2 linked regions of the Draconibacterium halophilum genome follow. The protein of the gene in region 1 binds, or shares a complex with, the protein of each later gene. Links are inferred from orthologs where the notes say so. Each region holds a gene or a part of one and is shown on either strand. Other genes may lie near its edges.

The links.
Region 2: the proteins of secA (region 1) and secY are in contact, whole or in part, in a crystal structure (PDB 3DIN), measured with the Thermotoga maritima proteins. The link is inferred for Draconibacterium halophilum from one-to-one orthologs. Residues at the interface, in WP_004082002.1 of Thermotoga maritima: Glu261, Ala262, Arg263, Lys300, Ala301, Arg302, Thr303, Ile304, Ile305, Leu323, Tyr324, Asp325, Pro326, Val329, Ser330, Tyr333, Ile336, Lys340, Phe345, Val349, Glu363, Phe364, Tyr374, Ser375, Gly376, Gly377, Glu393, Ile395, Thr482, Ser483; in WP_004081795.1 of Thermotoga maritima: Glu108, Gly109, Glu110, Glu111, Ala236, Glu237, Arg238, Arg239, Ile240, Thr241, Ile242, Gln243, Tyr244, Ala245, Arg246, Arg247, Val248, Thr249, Gly250, Arg251, Arg252, Val253, Tyr254, Gly256, Ala257, Ser258, Thr259, Tyr260, Leu261, Pro262.

What each region holds. Positions count from the first base shown.
Region 1 is NZ_CP048409.1:2,688,865-2,700,559, reverse strand. What follows is about bases 36-3,894. They hold secA (preprotein translocase subunit SecA), read right to left. Parts: upstream 3,557-3,894; coding sequence 236-3,556; downstream 36-235. Other genes in these bases: G0Q07_RS10795 (hypothetical protein), read left to right, coding at 3,839-3,894; lgt (prolipoprotein diacylglyceryl transferase), read right to left, coding at 36-223. In the rest of the region: more of lgt, read right to left, coding at 1-35; more of G0Q07_RS10795, read left to right, coding at 3,895-3,994; G0Q07_RS10790 (hypothetical protein), read right to left, coding at 4,053-4,523; G0Q07_RS10785 (hypothetical protein), read right to left, coding at 5,116-5,586; G0Q07_RS10780 (nitroreductase family protein), read left to right, coding at 5,854-6,372; G0Q07_RS10775 (pyridoxal phosphate-dependent aminotransferase), read right to left, coding at 6,362-7,519; G0Q07_RS10770 (SIS domain-containing protein), read right to left, coding at 7,743-8,678; G0Q07_RS10765 (fructosamine kinase family protein), read right to left, coding at 8,757-9,647; G0Q07_RS10760 (ATP-binding protein), read left to right, coding at 9,747-11,695. UniProt on the Escherichia coli protein: Required for protein export, interacts with the SecYEG preprotein conducting channel.
Region 2 is NZ_CP048409.1:1,566,757-1,582,530, reverse strand. The notes cover bases 64-2,922. They hold secY (preprotein translocase subunit SecY), read right to left. Parts: upstream 2,230-2,922; coding sequence 898-2,229; downstream 64-897. Other genes in these bases: rpmD (50S ribosomal protein L30), read right to left, coding at 2,772-2,922; rplO (50S ribosomal protein L15), read right to left, coding at 2,236-2,682; infA (translation initiation factor IF-1), read right to left, coding at 614-835; rpmJ (50S ribosomal protein L36), read right to left, coding at 430-546; rpsM (30S ribosomal protein S13), read right to left, coding at 64-405. In the rest of the region: rpsK (30S ribosomal protein S11), read right to left, coding at 1-15; more of rpsM, read right to left, coding at 28-63; more of rpmD, read right to left, coding at 2,923-2,954; G0Q07_RS06370 (ribosomal protein S5), read right to left, coding at 2,962-3,354; G0Q07_RS21395 (hypothetical protein), read right to left, coding at 3,327-3,476; rplR (50S ribosomal protein L18), read right to left, coding at 3,483-3,839; rplF (50S ribosomal protein L6), read right to left, coding at 3,859-4,413; rpsH (30S ribosomal protein S8), read right to left, coding at 4,429-4,836; rpsN (30S ribosomal protein S14), read right to left, coding at 4,858-5,127; rplE (50S ribosomal protein L5), read right to left, coding at 5,130-5,687; rplX (50S ribosomal protein L24), read right to left, coding at 5,687-6,010; rplN (50S ribosomal protein L14), read right to left, coding at 6,028-6,393; rpsQ (30S ribosomal protein S17), read right to left, coding at 6,396-6,659; rpmC (50S ribosomal protein L29), read right to left, coding at 6,667-6,870; rplP (50S ribosomal protein L16), read right to left, coding at 6,884-7,306; rpsC (30S ribosomal protein S3), read right to left, coding at 7,335-8,045; and 11 more genes. UniProt on the Escherichia coli protein: The central subunit of the protein translocation channel SecYEG. Consists of two halves formed by TMs 1-5 and 6-10.

The sequences.
Region 1 (11,695 bases):
GGGCGCCCACAACGGTTGCAATTATAATGTAAAAAAACAGACTGTCGATCCATTTCTGACTTACATTTTCCGACTTTAACATTTTCTCGCCAATGTAGTAGCCAATTAAAAATCCTGTGGCAAACAATAAACCATACCAACGTATCGACAGGGGCCCGAGGCTAAATATTTCAGGATCAACATTCCAGTGAATGAAGTTCAGCAAACTGATCATATTCATCATGTAGTTTGATTATTAAGCACCACCTCTTCCGTGGCATTGTTTGTATTTTTTACCGCTTCCGCAAGGACACGGATCGTTACGTCCAACACGTTTTTCAACTTTAACAGGCTGAGGTTTTGCCTTTTCGCCCGTATTTGTATTGGCACCTTCCATGGCATTTTCAGCCGAAGGGAGTTCCGATTTTTGGGTTTTATAACGGCTCATGTCCGTCTTTCTTCGTGTTTCTGCCTCACGCACCTGATCGGGATTCTGAATAGGAATCTGTCCTTTCATTAAGGTAGAAACAACATCTTTATTCACCTTGGCAACCATTATTTTAAACAGGTTAAACGACTCAAACTTGTAGATCAACAACGGGTCTTTTTGCTCGTAAGTAGCATTTTGCACCGATTGTTTCAAATCGTCCATCTCGCGGAGTTGTTCTTTCCATGATTCATCAATTGTATTTAACACAATCTGTTTCTGGTACGATTTCACCAACTCTTTACCCTTATTATCGTAAGCTTTTTCAAGGTTACAAATAATCTGGAATACGCGTTTACCATCGGTAATAGGAACAACAATATTTTTATAAACCTCTTTTTTTGTTTCGTATACATTTTTTATAACCGGAAAAGCCTGCTGCGCAATAGTATCAACTTTACGGTTGTAATTGTTGATCATCTTTTCATAAATACGTTGGGATATATCCGCGGCGGCCATACTCTTAAATTCATCCTGATTAACAGGCGATTCCAACGAAAGCAATCGCAATAGTTCCATGTTGAAATCTTCGAACATATCAGAACCGTGGTATTCATTTACCAGCTCTTCAACCGAATCGTACATCATATTCAGCACATCAACTTCCAAACGTTCTCCGTATAATGCATGACGACGTTTTTTGTAGATCACTTCACGCTGCGAGTTCATCACATCATCGTATTCCAACAATCGTTTACGAATTCCGAAGTTATTCTCCTCGACTTTTCGTTGTGCTCTTTCGATCGATTTAGAGATCATTGAATGCTGAATCACCTCCCCGTCTTCCAACCCGAGTTTGTCCATAACTCCGGAAATACGATCGGAGCCAAATAAACGCATCAGATTATCTTCAAGCGACACATAGAATTGCGAAGACCCCGGATCTCCTTGTCGTCCTGCTCGTCCTCGCAGCTGTCTGTCAACACGTCTCGAATCATGACGCTCGGTACCAATAATTGCCAAACCTCCGGCCTTTTTCACCTCATCTGACAGCTTAATATCAGTACCACGACCAGCCATGTTTGTTGCAATTGTTACTCCTCCGGCCTGACCGGCTTCAGCAACAATATCTGCTTCGCGAGCATGCAACTTCGCGTTCAAAACGTTGTGCTTAATTCCTTTTATTTTCAGCATTCGGCTAAGCAACTCCGAAATTTCAACAGAGGTAGTACCCACCAATACCGGACGACCTTTTTTGTTTAGTTCAACAATCTCGTCGCTAACGGCATTGTATTTTTCCCGTTTCGTTTTGAAAACCAGGTCTTCCCTATCGTCGCGAACAATCGGACGGTTGGTAGGAATTACCACTACTTCCAATTCGTAAATATCCCAGAATTCTCCTGCTTCTGTTTCCGCAGTACCGGTCATACCGGCCAGCTTGTGATACATTCTGAAATAGTTCTGAAGCGTAATGGTTGCAAAAGTTTGCGTTGCCGCTTCAACTTTCACCTGTTCTTTGGCTTCAATTGCCTGGTGTAAACCATCGGAATAACGACGACCTTCCATAATACGTCCGGTCTGCTCGTCTACAATTTTCACCTTGTTGTCCATAACCACATATTCCACATCTTTTTCAAACATGGTATATGCTTTTAACAACTGGTTTATGGTATGAACACGTTCCGACTTAACAGCGTAGTCCTGTAATAGCTTATCTTTTTCAACCACTAACTCGTCGGGCGACATTTCGCTGTTTTCCAGCTCTGCCATTATTCCTCCCATATCAGGGAGAACGAAGAATTCAGCATCCTCAAAACCTTTCGATACCAAGTCGATACCTTTATCGGTTAGCTCAACTGAATTTTGTTTTTCCTCGATGACAAAATAAAGCGGGTCGGTAACAATATGCATATTTTTGCTGTTCTCCTGCATGTACAGATTCTCTGTTTTTTGCATAACAGCTTTTATGCCTTCCTCACTCAGAAACTTAATGATGGATTTATTTTTAGGCATCCCCTTGTGGGCGCGCAGTAAAAGCAAACCTCCTTCTTTTTTCTCTTCGGAAGTAGCATCGGGCTTTGTTAGCAGGCGTTTGGCATCGATAAATATCTTATTTGTCAATTCGCGTTGCGCCTTGTATAATTTCTCTACATATCCTTTAAGTTCTTCAAACTGCTGATTATCGCCTTTTGGCACCGGCCCGGAAATAATAAGCGGCGTACGTGCATCATCAACCAAAACCGAGTCAACCTCGTCGACAATGGCATAATGATGTTTGCGCTGCACCAAATCTTCCGGATTAATGGCCATGTTATCGCGCAGATAATCGAAACCAAATTCGTTATTTGTACCAAAAGTGATATCGGCGTTGTATGCTTTTCTTCGGGCTTCAGAGTTTGGTTGGTGTTTATCAACACAATCAACCGATAAACCGTGGAACTCGTACATTGGCCCCATCCACTCGGCATCACGTTTCGACAGGTAGTCGTTAACCGTAACAATATGCACCCCTTTTCCGGTGAGCGCATTCAAGAATACCGGTAATGTAGCCACAAGTGTTTTCCCTTCACCGGTTGCCATCTCTGCAATATTACCACGATGAAGAACTACTCCACCAATCAGCTGAACATCGTAGTGAATCATGTTCCAGGTTACCCTGGTTCCACCGGCTATCCAACTATTCTCCCAGATGGCTTTATCGCCATTAATTTTTATGCTGTCGCGGGTTGCTGAAAGATCGCGGTCAAAATCGTTGGCTGTAACCTCAATGCTCTCATTTTCGAAAAACCGGCGAGCTGTATCTTTTACAACTGCAAAAGCTGTTGGAAGTATTTCATTGAGTACTTCTTCGATTTTCTCAACTATCTTTTCTTCCAGCTTATCAATGCGCTCGTATATCTTTTCGCTTTCCTGAATTTCAACCTCTTCAACTTCTATTTTTAATGCAGCAATTTCATCCTCTTCAGGTTTAATACGATCAGCAATTGCCTGCTTTAATTTCGCCGACTCGGCCCTAAGATCATCATTTGATAATTTGGTGATTCTATCGTATTCCGCTTTTATTTTATCGATGATAGGAGTTATTTCCTTAATATCCCGCTCCGATTTGTTTCCCAGAAGTTTCCCCAGGATCTTATTTACAAATGCCATCTGTGCAACTTATCTTTAAATTATATAAAACCTGTGCAAATGTAATTAATTGTACAGGCTAAAAAAACATTCGATTTACTTATTACTAATAATTATGCCAAATAGTTTTAGCTCATTTTTCCAGACACATTAACAGTTTTGAGGCCTATTATCTGACAATATCACTGTCATATGCGCATACGCACTTTTGACTTTCAGACAGGTGTAAGAACAGTTTTTTAGGCATTTTTAATATTTTTGACACAAACATTTCGGATGAGAGATTTAAAAAATACCTGTTTTTTGTGTAAGAAAGCAATCACTTCTGGCAATTCAGAACTGAACCCGGTTATTAACATGCCGGTTTGTTTTAATTGTAAAGGTACTGATGCGGAGAAAAAAGAAGAGAAAGAGGTGCTAGACAGTTTGGCCGACGGATTTGTATGTGGCTGCATATAAAAAAACCGCGATCGCTCGCGGTTCCTTCAAAATTACTCTATGAAATAAAATTTGCTGTTTAGTTTAAAAGATGTGTATAACCATCGTTAATAAGGTCGGGCAAATAACTTGCAATTAATCCCAATGCTTTTTCATCATCTACTTTATTAGGTGTAATGATTCGCTGACGCTGCAGTTCTTCTTTGCTGATTACTGCGCGTGAGATTCGTTTAGGAACTTCGCTCCAAGCTCTTCTGGTTTCTTTCGCACCAAATCCTTCGTTGGTTGAAGCGTAGCTTACCTGGAAATGTTTTGAATGTACAACATACTCAACGCCCTCAAGAGTTTTACGTTTTACAACTGTTACCGGCTCTTCTTCGTTACTGTAACTTACTGTCCAAAGTGCCTTTACTGTTTTTCCCATGTATAGATTATCAACTTCTTCAATCTCGAACGATTTAAATTGAGTACGTACGCCTGTTGCTGATGCACTAACTGAAACTAGCACGAATGCTAAAACCAATACGGATAATAAATTTAATTTTTTCATGACTCTAAATTTTTGTTTTCTGACTGTAATTGTTTTCATTATTATTTGTACTGTAGTGACGCACGAATTACATTTTGGTGACATGCAAAAGCCTTGCTATAAAACAGATTCCGTTCACAGAATAATGTTGCTTTTTTCATTTTAATATTTATTTCGATAATTTACTTTCAATCTGCAATTAAAAGACATGCATATCCTTTAAATAAAAATCCCCATTGAAGGTAAGCAAAACAACCGGCGTTTCATGCAATTTCACACTATCAGTCAACGGCTGATTTTATCGACAAAATTTTTGTGCTTTTTTAGGTTTTCGATTGCTAAAATTCAGCTTCATGCAGCTTTTCGCGGCCTCGTGTCGGCTTGAAAACAACTTCAAACATGATGTCGCAACTTCACGAGAATAAAAAAACAGTTACAATAATCCACCATCGTTTGGTGAACTTCAAAATCAACTTCCCTGATAAACATCACCAAGCAATGAAGGGATGAAACAAATTTATAGCCACCTCTCATCGATGAATGTCAATAAAAAAAGCCACCCGTAATACGGATGGCTTTCGAATTAAAATTACTTCTATTCTATGTATTGCTATTAATTGAGTAAGTGCGTATATCCATCATTTAACAAATCAGGAAGATAGCTTGCAATTAAGCCCAAAGCCATTTTATCATCAACCTTGTTTGGCGAAATGATCTCCTGATTCTTTAATTGATCCTGATTAATAACTGCATGGTTTATTTTGTTATCTACATTACACCATGATTTGCGAACTTGTTTTGCACCAAAACCCGATGCCGAAGCCACATAACGAACAGCAAAGAACTCTGAACTTACCACATATTCAGTTCCCTCAATAGTGTTTCTTTTAACAACGGTAACCGGTTTTTCCGATTTGTCGTAACTTAAGGTCCAAATTGCATCAACTTTTTTGCCCATGTACAAATCGTCAACAAGGGTAAATTCAAATTCATTAAATTCGGTACGTATTCCGGTGGCGTTGGCAACCGAGCTTGCCATTACAATAACTGTAATAATTGCGATTATAAAATTTACTTTTCTCATGACATTAAAATTTAAGGTTCAACTTTAATTTTTCTTATTGTTTAATTTCCGTGCAAATGACGTATTATTTTCAATGCTGCAATCGGAAATATCGATGCTCTAAAACACATTTTAATCGCCACTAAAACATTGAAAATAAAAGACATTAAGTACAAATCATTTTTCTCTTACACTCTGATTTTTTAAATTTGAAAAACGGATAAAAAATTGATAGAAAAGCCGTATTTTGCTTACACTTTTAAAACAAGAAAAATTTTATCTTTATATATGAATTTGTCAGAAATCATTAAAAACAGATACTCCGTAAGGGATTATAAAGACATCAAAGTAGAAAAGACACTCATTTTAGACCTAATAGAAGCCGGCAGGATGGCTCCTTCGGCCGTTAATTTTCAGCCCTGGCAATTTGTTGTAGTGCAAGACAAAGAGGTTTTAACGCAAATCTATGATTGTTACGACCGCAGTTGGTTTCGCTCAGCACCGGTAATTATTGTAGCTTGTGCCGATCTTTCTCAGTCGTGGAAACGGGCTTCAGATGGAAAAGACTCAGCAGATATCGACCTGGCAATCGCCATCGACCATATTACCTTAAAAGCCACTGAACTGGGCTTGGGAACCTGCTGGGTATGTAATTTTGATGTAAACAGTTGTTCCGAGCTGCTGCAACTTCCGAATAACATCGAGCCTATTGCATTGATTCCTGTGGGCTATCCCAACAGCAGCAGACCGGATAAAAAGCGCAAACCCATTGAAGAGATCGTTCATTTCGACCGATTTAATCCTTAGCTTTATTGTGAAATTTGGCCAGGTAGTTTTGTAATCGGTCCATACCTTCTTTAATATTCTCGATTGAATTGGCATACGAGAAGCGCAGAAATCCTTCACCATTAGCCCCAAAATCGATGCCGGGAGTAACTCCAACATGGGCTTTCTCTAGTATATCAAAAGCCAGCTTGTAACTATCGTTTGAAATATGTTTTGCATTTACCATTACATAAAAGGCTCCCGTAGGTTTTACTTTAATGTCGAATCCCAATTCGGTTAGTCGTTTAATCAAATACTTACGCCTTTTATCATAGATTAAGCGCATCTCTTCTATTTCATCACCTGCATTTTTTAACGCTTCAATTCCGGCACGCTGTGTGGTAGAACCGGCACAAATAAACAGGTTCTGCTGAATTTTTTGCATACATCTTACATATTCTTTTGGAGCAATTACATAACCCAGGCGAAGACCGGTCATGGCATAACGTTTCGAGAATCCGTTTAACACAAAGGCTTTATCTGTAACTTCCAAAATGGAATGGGCACGATCTTCGTAAACCAGACCGTGGTATATCTCGTCAGAAATTATTGGGATATCAAAAGTTACCAGCTCTCTCATCAAATCAACCGACAATAGGTTTCCTGTCGGATTCATAGGGCTGTTTATCATTATTGCGCGGGTTCTGTTGGTAATGCGCTTTTTAATTTCCTCGTAACGATATTGAAAACCATCCTCCTCATAAACCGGGACATTTATTGGTTTAGCCCCAATAAACCGGATAAAATTGGCATAACAAGCATAACCGGGGTCAGAAATAATTACTTCATCATCGTTTTCGCAAAGCACACCCAGGGTTAATAAAATAGCTGGCGAACTTCCCGACGTTACAATTATCTGCTCGGGCGAAACAGAAACGTTATACTCATCCTTGTATTTTTCAGCAATTTGTTTGCGCAGTTCAGGATCGCCAAGACTGTGTGTATAATGCGTCCGGCCTTCATCAAAAGCTTTTTGTTCAGCCTCCAACACACATTTAGGAACATCAAAATCGGGTTCTCCAACTTCAAGATGAATAACATTTATTCCCTGCTGCTCCATTTCGGCAGCCTTCTCAAGAACCTCCATTACAATAAACGGGGTAATTTCCTTAGCCTTTTGTGCGATCATTAAAATCGGAATTTGGTTTTGGGGCTAATTTAAACAATAATACCAATTTGATGATAAAATGCCGTATTGGATATTCTGGTTATTTTTCGATTGTACAAGGCGGAAAATTATAGCATAGCCTTAGCTACGTTATTATTTTTCAACGCAGTAGAAACGGAAAAGAACAAATTTATATGTGGCATATTGTGTTCAATTTGGTATAAGCAAAGTGGCAACAATGGCTTTACTCATAATTTTTATCAATAGTAACTTTACTTACCACTTTATCGCCTACCTGAAAGAGTGTTTTAACTTTTAGTTTCTGCGATAAGTATTCAGCAGCAAAATAAAATGGGATGGGTAAGGTAAGCGGACTAAATATGCTTTCAACATATTTATTACATAGTTCGTATGTTTCGGCACCTGCGCTATTTACTTTTTTTAGTAGCTTTTTTGTACGGTTATGCTCGCGCCCTTCATGGTTAATGGCAATAACCATTGAGTCTTTGGCCGTTTCAATAAAACCATGTTCGTATTGCGAAACCGACATGCTTAAAACCGGCCTACGCATAACCTGGCTAAGTACAAGAGCGGCAACCTTTGCCGTAGCAACATTTGGACCGTTACCAAGAATATATACACAACAACGTTTTTTTCGTTTTGTGCGCGAATATATTTTTGCACCAATCTCTGTTCCTACCTCTTCAAAACCTGTCTGATATTTTTTTAATGCCTCTACTGCTTCAGCCGGATCAAAACCAAAGCCTAAATACAAAACCAATAATGTATTAATGTAAGTTTTTGTGGCTATATGATTTTCTACTCCCGAATACAACAATACTTTTTTCGAGCAATTCGGGTGATTTCCCAAAGCACTTTTTTCGTTGTTTACAACAGCTATAAATGACTTAAAATAATCGGCACACCATATCGTTTCAGAACTTTGTCCCGATTGAGAAATAAGTACGCCTTTATCCGGCTCTTTGTACTTTAACAGGTAATTAAAATATTCCGCTGCTTTTTCAGGGAAAAAGTTTATTCCCATATAACGAAAAGCTTGTGTTGCAATATGCGAAGCTCCCATACCAATATAAGGTACATCCTCCGGCAATATCAATCCTTTGTTCTTCTTATAACAAAGCTCAGCTCTGTACGGTATCTCAAAAACTTCATCTTTCATTGCTGTAACCTTTTGTATTATAACTTATAAGTTACAAAAACAAACCTTACAAATACAAGTAATTGCGCGAAAAGAAGTTTATAAATACCGTTTTGCAATGGCAACTGCCTGTGACAAATAAGCGCCTCCAAATAAATAATAATGATTAAGCACATGGTACAATTGATACAGCTGGTTTCTTTCTCTCCAGTCTGAATCGAGAGGAAAAACTTCGTTGTAGGCAGCAAAAAATTGCGAAGAGAAACCGCCAAACATAGTAACAATTCCAAACTCCATTTCGCGATGAGAATAACTGGCTGCCGGATCGATTAACACCGGCCCGTTATTCGTTAACATATAATTTCCCGACCATAAATCGCCATGAATTAACGAAGCTTTTTCTTCATTCGGAATCAACACCTCTAACCGATCCAGTAACGATTCAAACAATCTCATTTGAGAACTATCTATTCCTCTGGCTTCCTGAATCATTTTCAATAAAAAGTATAATCTATTATCCCGATAAAATTTCACCCAGCTTTTTTCCCGCGTATTATTCTGGGTAGTTGCCCCACAGTAATTATCTGAATAAAATCCATATTCGTTTTGCTGATACTTATGAACGAGCGCTAATCCTCTTCCCAACCGTTCGGATTGATCTGTAGCTCCCGGCACCATATATTCCATTACTAAAAAAGCAGGGGTTTCATCGATCTCTTTTGTACAAAATACTTTTGGAACACATACTGTACCGTCTGTCGCCTTACTAAGTTCATTTAAACTTTCTGCCTCACGGGTAAATAAATCGCTTTCGCAATCCGAGTTCCATTTTAGAAAGAAGCTGCCGCAATTTGTATCTATTTTCGAAGCATGATTAATACATCCACCCGATAAAGATGTAGCTGAAGCAATGTTTACATTTTCGCCAAATACCTCCGTTAATCGATCCTCAACCTCTTTCTGAATAATTTTTATACTTTTTTCAATCATTTTGTAAACTTAATTTTCAACATTCGTTAATATGTTTAAATTTAACAAGAATTAAAATTTCAAAAAAAACTTTTTAGATTTGTTTGAAAATAACCCAATATGCGAATTATTTTAATTTGCGTAATAGTATTTACTAATTGCTATTACCTAAATGCTCAATACAAAATTGGAGCCAGCAACAATTATCCTCCGTTTAATTATATCGATGACAATGGCGAATTGGTAGGATTTAACATTGACATGGTAAAGGCTATTAACAAGCTTTACAATAACCAGATTGAAATATCCGGAACAAATTGGCAAACCGTTAATAAAATGCTGGAAGAAGACCTGATAGACGGCATTGCCGGAGCACATTATCCGGGCTATCCCGACAATAAGCATCTATACACCAGATCGGTAATCAATACCTCACATTGTTTCTTTTACAACAGCAACTTTCACAATAAAATTACTATAGAAATGCTGCGAACGATGAAAGAACCTGTTGTTGCTTTATGGAACAATGAAGTTCTTGTTCGGTATATGCTTAGTATTAATCCATCAACAAAATTTGTTTATGCCAATAACTACAACAGTCTAATACAGCTTCTCGACGATGATAATACAACATGTGCTATTGCTCAGCGAATAGGAGGAAAGTATGATGTAATTCAACATGAAAAGGAATACATAAAAACCACGAATCATCGCATATTGGAACGCAACATGGGTTTTATGTTGTCGGCCAATTCAGTTGAGCTTGCTGCAATGATTAATAATGCAACCGAAGTATTGCTTTCAAATGGAGAATACCAGCGAATTTACGACAAATGGCTTGCAGCGTACGATAAGGAAAGCAACCAATTAAGTGATTACTGGCGATACATTATCTTTCTTAGTGCCATTGTCATCACTATTATTCTTTTACTTATTGTGATTAACCGAATACTTCAGTCCAGAGTTCAAAAGAAAACCAAAGACCTTCAACATCAACTCCACCTGAATTCAGAAATGCTGGAAGAGCTTTCGCGGCAAAAAAACAAAGCAGAACAAAGTGACAGAATGAAATCGGCCTTTCTGGCAAATATGAGCCACGAAATACGAACTCCGATGAATGGTATACTTGGCTTTGCAGAATTACTAAAAACGCAGGAATTTTCAGAAGAAGAAGACCTTCAATTTATAAGCATTATTCAGCAAAGTGGCGACAGAATGCTTAGCACTATAAATAATATTATTGACATATCGAAGATTGAATCGGGAAATGAAGAGGCACAGATCAGAAGAGTAGATATCTCCCAAATTATATGCGATCTTGGCGACTTTTTCATGGCTGAAACAAAAGAAAAAGGTATCGAGCTCATCATTGAGGCAGATACAAACGAAGCAACTTCTAACTTTTATAGCGATAAATACAAGCTAACATCAATATTAACAAACCTGATTAAAAATGCCATTAAATTTACCCACGAGGGTCATGTGAAAATTGTATACGCGCTAAGTGGCGACAATTTAAAAATTACAGTTAGTGACACCGGCATCGGGATTGCCCCCGAAAAGCAAAAAGAAATATTTGATTACTTTGTTCAGGCAAATCACTCGCATTCAAGTGGATACGAAGGATCCGGTCTTGGGCTATCAATTACGCGTGGTTATGTAAAATTACTAAATGGCGAGATTAGTGTTTCTTCTACGCCCTTAAAAGGCACCTCATTTACCTTTGTATTACCCAATCTAAAAACGGAAAACACGAAAGAGGAATTAACAGTAAAAGAAAATACGGCAGAACAACTTGAAGATAATAGCAATAACAATTTAAATATTATCATAGCTGAAGACGATGAAATATCTTACAATTTCCTATGCCATATACTTTCCGATGTATCAAACAGTTTGAAGAGGGCTAAAAATGGCACTGAAGTGGCTCAACTTGTTCAGGATAATCCGGATACAGACGTTGTATTAATGGATATAAAACTACCTGAGATTAATGGATTTGAAGCGACGAAAAGGATAAGGACATTTAACAAGGATGTTTACATTATTGCACAAACTGCTTACGCACA
Region 2 (15,774 bases), 1.1 Mb from region 1 along the record:
TGTTTTTTTTGCCATAACTCAAATTCCTTATTTAGTGGCCATTTTTTTATTCGCAACAGTTTTACGTTTACCTTTACGGGTACGTGCGTTGTTTTTTGTGCTTTGTCCGCGAACCGGCAAACCGATACGATGACGAATACCACGGTAACAACCAATATCCATTAAACGTTTAATGTTCATCTGAACTTCTGATCTTAGCTCACCTTCTACTTTGAAGCTATCACCGATAACTTCACGTACAGCTGCTAAATCTTCGTCCTTCCAATCCTGAACTTTTACGTTACTTTTTACACCTGCTTTTTCAAGGATTGTGACAGCCCTGCTGCGGCCAATACCATAAATATAGGTAAGTGCAACCTCACCTCTTTTATTACTTGGAATATCAACACCTACTATACGTGCCATAAAATTCTTCTTTTAAAAGATTAATTACCCCTGACGTTGTTTAAACTTAGGGTTCTTTTTATTAATCACATACAAACGTCCTTTTCTGCGGATGATTTTGCAGTCTTCGCTACGTTTTTTAACTGAAACACGAGTTTTCATCTTTATTATTTTTTAATTTTTTGTATCGATGTCCGACATTTATCGGGACTCGTTTCAAATACAATCTTTAGTTTTTATACCTAAACGTAATTCTACCTTTAGTTAAATCGTAAGGAGACATTTCGACTTTTACTTTATCCCCTGGCAAAATTTTAATATAATGCATCCGCATTTTCCCCGAGATATGTCCTGTGATCACGTGACCGTTTTCCAGTTCTACCCGAAACATAGCGTTCGATAATGCTTCTATAATTGTTCCATCTTGTTCTATGGATGGTTGTTTTGCCATAAAAATCCTCTTTTAAATTTTTTTGAATAAGTTGTTTACCAATAATCTCGTTACAATTTGTCTTACATTCCTCCAAGCCCCGGACGTCCCTTAATTCGGCCTGATTGCATCAAGCCGTCGTAATGGCGCATCAAGAGGTGACTTTCAATCTGCTGCAGGGTATCTAACACTACACCAACAAGGATTAACAGCGATGTACCCCCATAAAACAGGGCAAACGACTGGCTAATCCCAATCATCATAGCAAATGCCGGCATAATTGTTACCAGTCCTAAGAAAATGGAACCCGGTAAGGTTATACGCGACATAACGGCATCAAGAAATTCTACAGTTTTCTTTCCTGGCTTAACACCCGGTATAAAACCTCCGTTTTTCTTCATGTCTTCTGCCATTTGCGTTGGGTTAATAGTAATAGCTGTGTAAAAATACGTAAAAGCTACCACTAATAAAAATTGTGTTAAATTATACCAAAATCCAGTGATGTTTGATAAGGCAGCCGCCACACCACGCAGATTTTCAGAATTAGCAACACCAACAATGGTAATAGGCACCATCATAATTGCTTGCGCAAAAATGATAGGCATTACACCTGCGGCATTAACTTTCAGAGGGATGTACTGACGTACTCCGCCATATTGTTTGTTACCAACAATTCGTTTCGCATACTGAACCGGAATCCTACGGGTTCCCTGTACCAGGGCAATTGATGCCATAAACACGACGAACAGAATAACAAACTCTACCAGGAACATTACTAAACCTCCACCAGTAACACGTGCTCCAAATTCTTGAACCACGGCCATTGGTAAACGAGCAATAATACCAATCATAATGATTAGTGAGATACCATTACCAATTCCTTTATCGGTAATACGTTCTCCCAACCATAATACAAACATTGACCCAGCTGTTAAAATCACAATAGAAGGGGCGTTAAACCATATTCCTTGCATTGCGAAAGCCGAATCGGGTAACTGCATGTGTAGATTGGTTAGATATGCCGATGCTTGTGGAATCAGAATTAACACGGTTAAATAACGTGTAATCTGATTAATTTTCCTTCTTCCTGACTCTCCCTCTTTCTGCAACCTCTGGAAATAGGGAACTGCGATACCCATTAACTGGATAACAATTGAGGCAGAAATATACGGCATAATTCCTAAAGCAAAGACTGAAGCCTGTGCAAATGCACCACCCGAAAACATGTTAATCAATCCCAACAATCCATCAGAAGTCTGATTTTGCAGGTTTTGTAACTGAGCCGGATCAATTCCCGGAAGCGAAACAAACGAACCTAACCTGTAAATTAACAGGAAAAACATTGTTGTTCCAATTCTGAACCTTAGATCTTCAATCTTATAAATATTCTTTAGGGTCTCTATAAATCGTTTCATTACGGTTTAAAGTATTTCGGTTGTTCCTTCTAATTTTTCTATTGCTTCTTTCGCGCTTTTTGAAAATGCGTTGGCTTTAACGTCTAATTTTTTAGTTAAAATACCACCGCCGAGAATTTTAATGTTCTCGTTTTTCGACACGATACCTGCTTTAATTAAGGATGCTTTGTCAATTACTGTCAGGTTATTCTTTGTAGCAATGTTCTCTAATACATCAAGGTTGATCGCTTTGTATTCAACACGATTGATGTTTTTAAATCCCATTTTTGGAACTACACGTTGCAAAGGCATTTGACCACCTTCGAAACCGATTTTCCTTGAATAACCTGAACGCGACTTTTGACCTTTATGACCACGAGTTGATGTGCCGCCACGGCCTGTGCCCTGACCACGACCAATTCGTTTTGTTGTTTTAGTCGATCCTTCTGCAGGTTGTAAGTTGCTTAAATTCATCTTATTAAATATTTTTATATTCAATTGAATAAGATGGAACGGGTCTCGAGTACTCAAGACCCGTTTCATAATTTCAATAGTTTGAAATATTACTTCACTTCTTCTATAGACAGTAAATGACTCAATTTGTTAGCCATACCAACAATTTGAGGGGTAGCTTCGTGAACAACAGGTTGGTTTAATTTTTTCAACCCTAACGACTCCAATGTTGCTTTTTGTCGTTTTGTTGAACCGATACCACTTTTTACTTGTGTTATTTTTAATTTCGCCATAACTCTGTTATCCTTTAAAAACTTTTTCCACTGATACACCTCTGTGTTCTGCCACCATATAAGCATCCCTTAACTCGGTTAAAGCAGTCATTGTAGCTTTTACCAGGTTGTGCGGATTTGATGAACCTTTTGACTTCGCCAAAACGTCATTAATACCGGCACTTTCCAGTACTGCACGCATCGCACCACCAGCCTTAAGACCAGTACCCGATGAAGCAGGTTTTAACAGGATGTTAGCTCCCCCAAATTTTGCAATTTGTTCGTGTGGTATTGTTCCGTTAATAACCGGAACTTTTACCAGGTTCTTTTTAGCTGCGTCAACACCTTTTGAAATTGCAGTAGTTACTTCACTTGCTTTTCCAAGGCCCCAACCTACAATTCCATCCTCGTTTCCAACGATAACAATGGCAGAAAAACTAAATGTACGTCCCCTTTTGTTACTTTGGTTACACGGTTAATGGCTACCAACCTGTCTTTTAATTCCAGGTCGCTTGTTTTTACTTTATTACTTACTTTCGCCATAATGTATTAGAATTTAAGGCCACCTTCGCGGGCAGCGTCAGCTAATTGTTTTACTCTTCCGTGGTATAAATTACCACCTCTGTCGAATACAACTTCAGTAATTCCGGCTGCCAGTGCTTTTTCAGCAACTGCTTTACCAACCATCGCAGCCTTTTCAGATTTTGATCCGCTGTTTCCTGCGATACCTTTATCTGAAGATGAAACTGCCAACAAAGTTGTTCCTTGTGCATCGTCGATAACTTGAACGTAGATTTGTTTGTTACTTCTGTAAACACTTAATCTTGGACGTTCTGCTGTGCCGGAAACAACTGTGCGTACGCGACTTTTTATTCTTGCTCGCCTTTGAACTTTTGTTAATGCCATAATAATTAATCTTAAAAAATTATTTTGCAGCGGCTTTACCAGCTTTACGCCTCAATTCTTCGCCAACAAACTTAATACCTTTTCCTTTGTAAGGTTCAGGTTTACGGAATGATCTGATTTTCGCGGCCACCTGACCAATTAATTGTTTGTCGTGACTTTTTAGAGTCACACTTGGAGTACTACGTTTATCAGATACAGCCTCTACTTTTACTTCTGATGGAAGTTGCAGGTAAGTGTGGTGAGCAAAACCTAATACAAGGTCGAGCACGTTATCTGGCAATACTTCTGCACGATAACCTACACCAACTAATTCCATTTTTATTTCGTATCCTTTCGATACGCCTTCCACCATGTTATAGATCAAAGATCGGTACAGTCCGTGCATTGACTTTTCGCGTTTTGATTCGCCGTTTCTTTTAACTTCGATTGTTGCATCTTCTACTGCAACATCGATTGACGGATCAACTTGCTGAGTCAATTCACCCAGAGGTCCTTTTACGCTAACAACATTGTCGTTAACTTTTACTTCTACTCCTGCTGGTATTGAAATGGGTAATTTTCCTATTCTTGACATGACTGTTCCTCCCTATTAATACACGTAACATAATACTTCTCCACCTACTTTTTGCTCACGAGCTTCTTTATCGGTAATTACACCTTTAGAGGTAGAGATTATTGCTATGCCTAAACCATTTAGTACGCGTGGAATACTTGCGGAATCGCAGTATTGACGCAAACCTGGTTTACTAATGCGTTTTAACGCTTTTATTGCAGATACTTTTGTTTCTGTATTGTATTTCAACGCAATTTTAATATTACCCTGAACGCCAACACCTTCTTCAAATTTGTAGTTTAAGATGTAACCTTTCTCTTTTAAGAGTTTGGTTATTTCTTTTTTTAAGTTTGAAGCTGGAATGTCAACTACACGGTTTTTTGCCATAATTGCATTTCTTACCCTTGTCAGATAATCTGCTATTGGATCTGTTACTTTACTCATTTTTCAAGTTTCTTTTAACGATTACCAACTTGCCTTTTTAACTCCAGGAATTAAGCCGTTTGAGGCCATTTCCCTAAAATCAATCCTGCTGATACCGAATTGGCGCATATATCCTTTCGGACGTCCGCTTAGTTTACAACGATTGTGCAAACGTACTCTCGACGAATTTTTAGGTAGTTTTTGCAAACCTTCCCAATCGCCTTCAGCTTTCAGCTTGGCACGTTTTTCGGCGTATTTCTCAACTAATTTTGCACGTTTCACTTCGCGTGCCTTCATTGATTCTTTAGCCATTACTAGTTCTTTTTAACATTTTTAAATGGTAGACCTAATTCTTTCAACAAAGCAAAACCTTCTTCATCGGTTTGTGCAGAAGTGACAAAGGTAACATTCATTCCGTTGATCTTACTAACTTTATCAAGTACGATCTCCGGGAAAATTATTTGTTCCGGAACGCCAAGTGTGTAGTTTCCACGACCGTCCATTTTGCTTTCGATACCTTTAAAGTCGCGAATACGTGGCAGTGCCACAGCAATTAAACGATCTAAGAATTCATACATTTGGTCGCGACGCAATGTAACACGCACGCCAATTGGCATTTTCTTTCTCAATTTGAAATTAGAGATATCCTTTTTTGACATTGTTTGTACGGCTTTCTGGCCGGCTATCATTGTCATTTCGGTTGTTGCTACGTCGATCAGTTTTTTGTCGGCGATTGCTGCTCCAACACCCTGGTTAAGGATGATCTTTTCTAATTTCGGAACCTGCATTACAGAAGAGTAATCATACTCTTTCTTTAAGGCAGGGATAATTTCTTCCTGATATTTCTTCTTAAGAGTTGGTACGTAAGCCATTACTTTATCTCCTCTCCTGATTTTTTCGAAATACGAACTAATTTACCATCGTCATTCAATTTCCTTGCAATACGTGTGGCTTCACCTGTTTTAGGATCAACCAACATAAGGTTGGAAATATGCACCGGTGCTTCCTGTTCAACAATACCTCCCTGTGGCGCTTCCGCGTTAGGTTTGGTATGCTTTTTCATCATGTTCACACCTTCAACTATTGCTCTGTCGGTTTTTCGGATCACTTCCAGTACACGACCTTTTTGGCCTTTACTGTTACCAGCGATCACAACCACAGTGTCACCTTTTTTTATGTGTAACTTTTTCTGCATTTTGAGCTTTTTTCTTATTACAATACTTCTGGAGCGAGTGAAATAATTTTCATATTCTTCTCGCGTAATTCACGTGCTACCGGCCCGAAAATACGAGTTCCCCGCATTTCGTTTGCGCTGTTAAGAAGTACTACTGCGTTATCGTCGAAACGAATATAAGAACCGTCTTGACGACGATTTTCTTTTTTCGTACGTACAACAATTGCGCGTGATACAGTACCTTTTTTCATCTCGCCTCCGGCAAGTGCACTTTTTACAGTAACCACAACAGTGTCGCCTAACGAAGCATATCGTTTACGTGTTCCGCCTAATACACGGATCACCAAAACTTCTTTTGCTCCACTATTATCGGCTACTGAACATCTTGATTCTTGTTGTACCATGATTACTTAGCTCTTTCAATTATTTCAACTACTCTCCAACACTTGGTTTTACTTAAAGGACGAGTTTCCATAATCCTTACTGTATCGCCAATGTTGCAATCATTTTTCTCATCGTGGACATGAAACTTGGTAGTTTTGTTAACGAACTTACCATAGATCGGGTGCTTTTCCTTGCGTTTTTCAGCAACCACAATCGATTTGTCCATTTTATCACTAACAACGACCCCGACTCTCTCCTTTCTGAGATTTCTTACTTTATTTTCCATCGTTGAATTACTTCTGATTTTCGTTTAATTCTCTTTCGCGAAGAATTGTATTCAAGCGTGCAATGGCTGCTTTAGTTTCCTTAATTTTGTTAGGATTCTCAAGCGGCGATACGGCATGATTCATTCTTAGGCGAACAAGATTTTCTTTTTCAATCTGCAGACGCTCAACGATTTCGTTGATCGCCATTTCTTTGATTTCACTTACTTTCATGATTCACCTAATTTTATTCTTCAACATAATCACGTCTAACCATAAACTTTGTTTTTACCGGTAGTTTCTGAGCTGCTAGTCTTAAAGCTTCTTTAGCCATTCCTAACGGAACACCATCAGCTTCAATAATAATACGGCCCGGAGCTATCGGAGCAACAAATCCTTCAGGAGCACCTTTACCTTTACCCATCCTTACTTCGGCTGGCTTTTTGGTAATCGGTTTATCGGGGAATATTCGGATCCAAATTTGTCCACGACGTTGCATGTGACGTGTTACCGCAACCCTGGCAGCTTCAATTTGCCTACCGGTAATCCACGACTCTTCCAACGACTTTATTCCAAATGAACCAAATGCCAATTGGTTTCCGCGTTGTGCGTTACCTTTCATTCGGCCCTTTTGTACTCTTCTAAATTTTACTTTTTTTGGCTGTAACATCCTTTTTTAGATTATGAGTGTTAAACCACTATTTTCTACGACGGTTGCGGTTACCACCACCTCTGTTTCCACCACGTCCGGACTTTTGTCCGAGGTTAGGAGAAAGGTCGCGATTTCCATATACCATACCCTTACAAATCCAAACTTTAATTCCAATAAGTCCGGTTTTTGTTAATGCTTCTGCCAATGCGTAGTCAATATCTGCACGCAAAGTATGTAGCGGAGTACGGCCGTCTTTATACATCTCGGCACGTGCCATTTCTGCTCCGTTTAACCTACCCGAAACCAAAATCTTGATTCCTTCGGCTCCCATTCTCATGGTTGAAGCGATGGACATTTTAACAGCTCTACGGTAAGCAATCTTACCCTCAAGCTGACGTGCGATGTTATTTGCAACGATCTTAGCGTCCAGTTCAGGACGTTTGATCTCGAAAATGTTGATTTGAACCTCTTTTTTGGTAATGTTTTTTAATTCTTCTTTCAGTTTGTCAACTTCCTGACCTCCTTTACCAATAATAATACCTGGTCGCGAAGTATGAACGGTTATGGTGATCAGCTTCAAGGTACGTTCTATAACGATTCTTGAGATGCTGGCTTTGGCCAAACGAGCGTTCAGGTATTTCCTGATCTTTTGGTCTTCAACCAGCTTATCGCCGTAATTATCACCACCGAACCAGTTTGAATCCCATCCTTTGATGAAACCCAAACGATTTGCTATCGGATTTACTTTTTGTCCCATGTACTATTAATTAAGGTTTTCTTCAACAACACTTTCTTTACTGTCTACGTAAATAGTCACGTGATTCGAGCGTTTTCTGATACGGTGTGCACGACCCTGGGGAGCCGGACGTAAACGTTTCAAAATACGACCTGAATCTACCATGATTTGTGATACGTAAAGTTCACTTTCTTCTAAACGAACTCCTTCGTTTTTAGCCTGCCAATTGGCGATGGCCGAAAGCAGAAGTTTTTCTACCCTGCGCGATGCTTCTTTTGAAGAATACTTCAATACATCTAACGCTTTATTAACCTCCATTCCACGGATCATATCGGCTACTAACCTCATTTTCCTTGGAGATGTAGGGCAGTTTCTTAAAACAGCAAAATATTGTTGTTTTTTCTCTTCTTTTCTTTTCTCTGCTGCTAGTCTTTTTCTGGCACCCATTGTACTTACTTTTTAAATATTAATGCCTATCTTTTCTTATTACCAGCATGCCCCTGAATGTACGGGTTGGAGCAAATTCGCCCAAACGGTGTCCCACCATATTTTCGGTGACATATACCGGGATGAACTTGTTTCCATTATGTACTGCAATAGTGTGTCCTACAAAATCAGGAGAAATTACTGATGCTCTAGCCCAGGTTTTCACAACCGATTTTTTGTTCGATTCATTCATCGCTACAACTTTACGTTCTAGCTTGAAATCGATAAAAGGGCCTTTTTTTAATGAACGACTCATAATTTATTCCTCTTTATTTTTTCCTACGTTCTACAATATACTTGTTGGAAGCTTTTTTCTTCGAACGGGTTTTATAACCTTTCGCAAGCATACCATTTCGTGATCTTGGGTGTCCTCCTGAGTTTTTACCTTCTCCACCACCCATTGGGTGATCGACAGGATTCATTACTACACCACGAACACGAGGTCTTCTTCCTAACCAACGCGAGCGACCGGCTTTACCCGATTTCTCAACGATATGTTCTGTATTTCCAACCGTACCTACTGTAGCCCTGCAGGACGTAAGTACCATACGAGATTCGCCTGAAGGCAATTTCAAAATTGCGTATTTACCTTCACGTGAGGTCAATTGTGCGTATGCACCTGCACTACGCGCCATAACTCCACCCTGTCCGGGATGAAGTTCAATGTTGTGTACCAAAGTACCCAGAGGTATTTCAGCCAGGGGAAGACAATTCCCAACTTCAGGTTCGATTCCAGTACCGCTCTTTACAGTTTGGCCAACTTGCAACCCGTTAGGCGCAATCATGTAACGTTTGTCACCGTCTTCGTATTTCAGAAGCGCGATGCGAGCAGTACGATTTGGATCGTACTGAATTGAATCGACTACAGCTGCAACACCGTCTTTATCGCGCATAAAGTCGATAATACGGTATTTGCGTTTATGTCCCCGCCTATATACCTCATTGTCATACGTCCCTGGTTATTACGACCACCGGACTTTTTAATGGGCTCCAACAATGATTTTTCAGGCGTAGATGCAGTAATGGTATCAAAAGCACCAATTACTTTGTGCCTCTGACCCGGAGTTACTGGTTTCAGTTTTCTTACTGCCATAATACTAATTAATTATACGATTATATATTACTATAAAAGTCAATACTATCTCCATCAACCAAAGTAACAATAGCTTTTTTGTAAGTTGTTGTTTTACCGGTAATAATACCGCCTTTGGTGTATCTCGATTTTACTTTACCACCATAAACCATGGTATTCACGCTTTCAACCGAAACGTTATAAAGATCTTCAACCGCTTTTTTAATTTCAGGTTTACTTGCATCGCGAGCTACCACAAAACCGTAACGGTTAAAACGTTCCGACTGGTCGGTCATTTTTTCTGTAACTAATGGTTTTACTAATATTTCCATTTTTTTTATCCGTTAAAGTTTAAATGCTTCTTCAATTTTCGCAACAGATCCTTCGCAAAGCACAATCGCTTTTGCATTCAAAATCTGATAAGTACTTAACTCAGAAGCAGTTACAACCGATACGTCTCGCAAATTTCGCGACGACAAATATATGTTATTATTTTCAGTTGGTAAAACGAAAAGTGCCTTTTTTTCAGCTATTTGCAGATTACTTTGTAAGGCTACCATCTCTTTTGTTTTCGGAGCTTCAAAATTGAAGTCTTCAATAACAACGATGCTCTTATCGTTTGCTTTGTAAGTTAAAGCTGATTTACGGGCCAAATGCTTTACTTTTTTGTTCAGCTTGAAACCGTAGTTACGCGGACGTGGACCAAAAATAGTACCACCACCTCGGAATAAAGGAGACTTGATACTACCTGCACGTGCCGTACCGGTACCTTTTTGTCTTTTAATCTTTTTGGTGCTTCCTGTTATTTCAGCCCGTTCTTTAGTTTTACTTGTACCCTGGCGTTGGTTAGCCATGTATTGTTTTACATCCAAATAAATGGCGTGGTCGCTGGGTTCAATACCGAAAATCTGGTCGTTTAAAGTGACTTTCTTTCCGGTTTCTTTTCCTTCTATATTCAGTACACTTAGTTCCATTGTTTTCTAATAATTAAGTATGAACCTTTGGCGCCAGGTACCGAACCTTTTACCACTATTACATTCTTCTCGGGAATAATCTTTACTACTTCAAGGTTTTCGATAGTAATTGTCTTACCACCGTCTCTACCAGCCATACGCATACCTTTAAATACGCGTGAAGGCCATGATGATGCACCGATAGAACCAGGTGCTCTCAGCCTGTTGTGCTGACCGTGTGTAGCATCATTAACACCACGGAAATTGTGACGTTTTACTACACCCTGAAAACCTTTACCTTTTGAAACTCCGATGATATCAACATAGTCCTTCTCTTCGAAGATGCTAACATCAATCTCTTGTCCCATTTCAAACTCTTCCTGATAGGTGTTATGAAACTCTACTACTTTGCGCTTTGGTGAAACACCAGCCTTTTTAAAGTGGCCAACTTCAGCTTTAGTGGCGTGCTTGTCTTTTTTCTCGCCATAAGCTAACTGAAGCGCTTCGTAGCCGTCGGTCTCTGCCGTCTTCACTTGTGTAACTACACAAGGTCCGGCCTCAATCACAGTGCATGGGATGTTTTTCCCCTCAACACTGAATACGGATGTCATTCCGATTTTTTTTCCAATAATACCAGCCATTTTTTTCGACTACTTTAGATTATCAAACTTTAATTTCTACTTCAACGCCACTAGGAAGCTCCAGCTTCATTAATGCGTCGATTGTTTTAGCGGTTGAGCTATAAATGTCGATCAAACGTTTGTAAGATGACAACTGAAATTGCTCCCTCGATTTTTTATTTACGAAGGTTGAACGTAAAACGGTGAAAACTCTGCGATGAGTAGGAAGTGGAATAGGACCACTTACTACAGCACCTGTAGTTTTTACGGTTTTAACGATTTTCTCAGCCGACTTGTCTACCAAGTTGTGATCGTACGATTTTAGCTTAATCCTGATCTTTTGACTCATAAGAGAAAATTGTTACAAATTATTATAATAAATCAATTCTTCCTTGTACATCTGTCAACACTTTCTCGGCCAAACCTCGTGGCACTTCGGCATAATGGCTAAATTCCATTGAAGAAGTAGCACGACCCGATGAAAGTGTACGTAATACGGTAACATAACCAAATTGTTCTGACAGTGGAACTTTTGCTTCGATTACTTTCGCGTTACCTTTGCTATCCATACTTGCAATTTCGCCACGACGACGGTTAAGGTCGGCAATAATATCACCCATGTACTCCTCAGGAGTAACAACCTCAACATTCATAATTGGCTCAAGAAGTGCAGGTTTTGCTTTCGATGCAGCACTTTTAAATGCCTGGCGAGCACAAATCTCGAACGATAACTGGTCTGAATCTACAGGATGGAACGAACCATCAATCAAAGTTACTTTCAGGCTATCGATAGGGAATCCTGCTAACGGACCATTTGACAATGCATCTTTAAAACCTTTTTCTACAGAAGGAATAAATTCACGAGGAATACGTCCACCTTTTACCGAATCGATAAATTCAAGACCTTCTTTTCCTTCTTCAGCAGGTTCTACCTTTACAATAATATCGGCAAATTTACCGCGACCACCTGTCTGTTTCTTAAATACTTCGCGCAATTCAACCGACTGAGTAATTGCTTCTTTGTAGGCAACTTGTGGCGCTCCCTGGTTACATTCTACCTTGAATTCGCGACGTAAACGGTCAACCAAAATTTCAAGGTGAAGTTCACCCATACCGCGAATTACAGTCTGACCTGAATCTTCATCGGTACGAACAACGAATGTGGGATCTTCTTCTGCCAGTTTTGCCAATCCATTTCCTAATTTGTCAACATCTTTTTGCGACTTAGGCTCAATGGCAATACCAATTACCGGTTCCGGGAAATCCATGCTTTCCAGCTCGATTGGGTTTTTAAGGTCGCCCAGTGTATCTCCGGTACGAATATCTTTAAAACCTACTGCAGCACAAATATCACCTGCTTCGATAACATCTTTTGGGTTTTGCTTGTTAGAGTGCATCTGGTATAAACGCGAGATACGCTCTTTTTTTCCTGTACGCGAGTTGTAAACAGTAGAACCCGATTCGATTTTACCAGAATATACACGAATAAATGCCAAACGACCAACAAATGGGTCGGTAGCAATTTTAAATGCCAAAGCTGCCAATGGCTCATCAGCATCAGGCTTACGTGTAACTTCTTTATCAATTACAGGGTTTTTGCCTTTAATTTCACCTTTATCAAGTGGTGATGGCAAGAACTCACATACAGCATCCAGCAAACGCTGAACACCTTTATTTTTAAACGCTGATCCACACATCATTGGAATGATTACTCCTTCCAAAGTTGCTTTACGGATTACAGCCAACATTTCGTCTTTAGTTATTGAATCTGGATCTTCGAAATAACGTTCTAAGATCTCGTCATCAACTTCAGCTACTGCTTCAACCAAATTTTCTTTCCACTCTTCAGCTTGCTCTTGCAAATCAGCAGGAATCTCATCAAGCACATACTTGGTTCCCATTGTTGCGTCATCTTCCCAGCGGATTGCCTTCATTTCAACGAGGTCGATTACCCCTTCGAAAGTTTCTTCAGAACCAATAGGAATTTGCATTGGTACCGGATTAGCACCTAATTTTTCTTTAATTTCTTTATAAACATTAAAGAAATCAGCACCCTGACGGTCCATTTTATTTACAAATGCAATACGCGGAACACCATATTTTTCGGCCTGACGCCATACTGTTTCCGACTGTGCTTCTACACCACCAACGGCGCAGAACAATGCTACAGTTCCGTCCAGGATTCTCAATGAACGCTCAACCTCAACAGTGAAGTCAACGTGTCCTGGTGTATCTATAATATTTACTTTGTATTCCTGCTCTTTGTGCTTCCAAAAAGTAGTAGTTGCAGCAGAAGTAATAGTAATACCTCTTTCCTGCTCTTGCTCCATCCAGTCCATGGTAGCGGCACCATCGTGCACCTCACCAATACGGTGAGTCAAACCCGTATAAAACAGAATTCTTTCTGTTACAGTGGTTTTACCGGCGTCGATATGCGCCATAATACCAATGTTTCTGGTATATTTCAGATCTTGTTTAGCCATTTTTTAAACCTATTTTCTATTACCAATTTTACTAAACTATATTATACTATCTCTAAACTAGAATCTGAAGTGTGCGAATGCACGGTTAGCTTCTGCCATTCTGTGCGTATCTTCTTTTCTCTTGAATGCTCCACCTTCTTCATTAAAAGCAGCAATAATCTCTGCAGATAATTTATCAGCCATTGATTTTCCCGAGCGTTTACGGGCAAATATGATCATATTCTTCATGCTGATGGCATTTTTTCTTTCCTGACGAACTTCCATTGGAACCTGGAATGTAGCACCACCAACACGGCGACTCTTAACCTCTACATTTGGAGTAATGTTCTCCAATGCTTTTTTCCAAACTTCAAGTGGTGATTGCTCTGCATCTTTCATGCGTTTTTCTATCAGATCCATAGTATCGTAGAAAATGCTGTAAGCTGTAGATTTTTTACCATGTACCATCAGGTCGTTTACAAAGCGAGTTACCAGAACATCATTAAATTTTGGATCTGGTAACAAAATCCTCTTCTTTGGTTTTGACTTTCTCATTTTAAAACTTTTTAGTGTTATCTAAATCGGCTGCCCTTAGGCGGTCTTCAGTTCATCTCCGGAAGACAATCGAGAGAATTCCTTACTCAACCAAACCACTGAAAATAACGTAGTTAATTACTCTTTTTACTTGTTTATTTTTTCGGTTTTTTCGCACCATATTTCGAACGACGCTGAAGACGACCTTCAACACCGGCGGTATCCAATGCACCGCGAATTAAGTGGTAACGTACACCCGGAAGGTCTTTCACCCTACCTCCACGAACAAGCACAATTGAGTGCTCCTGAAGATTGTGGCCTTCACCCGGTATGTAAGCATTCACTTCTTTGCCATTGGTTAACCTTACCCTTGCAACTTTACGCATTGCCGAGTTAGGTTTCTTTGGCGTAGTGGTATAAACACGAACACATACTCCACGACGTTGTGGGCATGAATCTAAAGCCCGAGACTTACTTTTCTCGACTTTAACTTGTCTTCCTTTTCTAACTAACTGTTGAATAGTTGGCATAACTACCTGTTTTTTATATAGTTAATAATCTTTATTCAAAATGGACTGCAAAATTATGCAAAAATCCTTAATTATCAATCGTTTCGAGACGAAAAAGCGCACTTTCCCCCTAAAAACGGCTCGCAAAAGTACAAATTTTAATCAAAGCACAATAGGTTTTAATCTTTTTTTTGAAAAAATTAAGATTGAAAAGGATTGAGAGAGAGAAGCTTGTAGAACGACGAAGAAAGGACGATTCCGGGAAAAAAGAACAACGGACTTAGCATTTCTTTCATATTCAATTTTACAATCGCCAGCCCACAATTAATAAGGTGAATATTTCTAAATGCAAATTGCAGCTGAGATGGAACAAAGATCACTGATTTATCCTTTCCTTCCAAAGCGATTTTAATGGGTTAAAAATGCGCTGAATAAGACGCAGATCTTCGGTTATAACTTCGGCTTGCCCCATTAACTGACTTTGCATTTGCAATATATTATTGTAATTGGTTACCAAACCGTTAGGAAAAATGATTTCTACCATATAAAAACTATCTTCGGGTACCAGCGAAACACTTTTTACTTTACCGCGCACCAAACCGTATTCCATGTAAGGGTAATTGTCGAATTTCACGTTTACATCCAACCCTTCTTTTACCTTTCCCGATCCCCGAACAGGAAGTTCTACCTTACCAATCACTTCGCCCACATCTTCTGGCACGATGGTTAAAACACGATCTCCTTCTGCAATATTCTGATTCTCCGCATAAAACTTATTAAAAGTAACTACTCCATCAATTGGCGAACGCAACACATAAGTTAAAAACCAGTCGCTTGCCTGGCTCTTCAGGTTATTAAAGGCCTCAATTAATGCCGATTCATATTGAGTTTTAAAATCGTGATATTCCTTTTCGTTTTCAATGATTTTTTGATCCAGTTCGCTTATGCCAATTTGTCTTTCGGCCAATGTTGAACGAATGCCATCTAACTCCGATTTTTTACTTAACATTTCTGATTCCGCATCTTCCAGCACTGTTGAAGACACCACATCACCAGCCAGCAATTTTTTCTGCCGCTCGTAATTGCGCAGCTTAATCTGGTATTCCTTATTAAT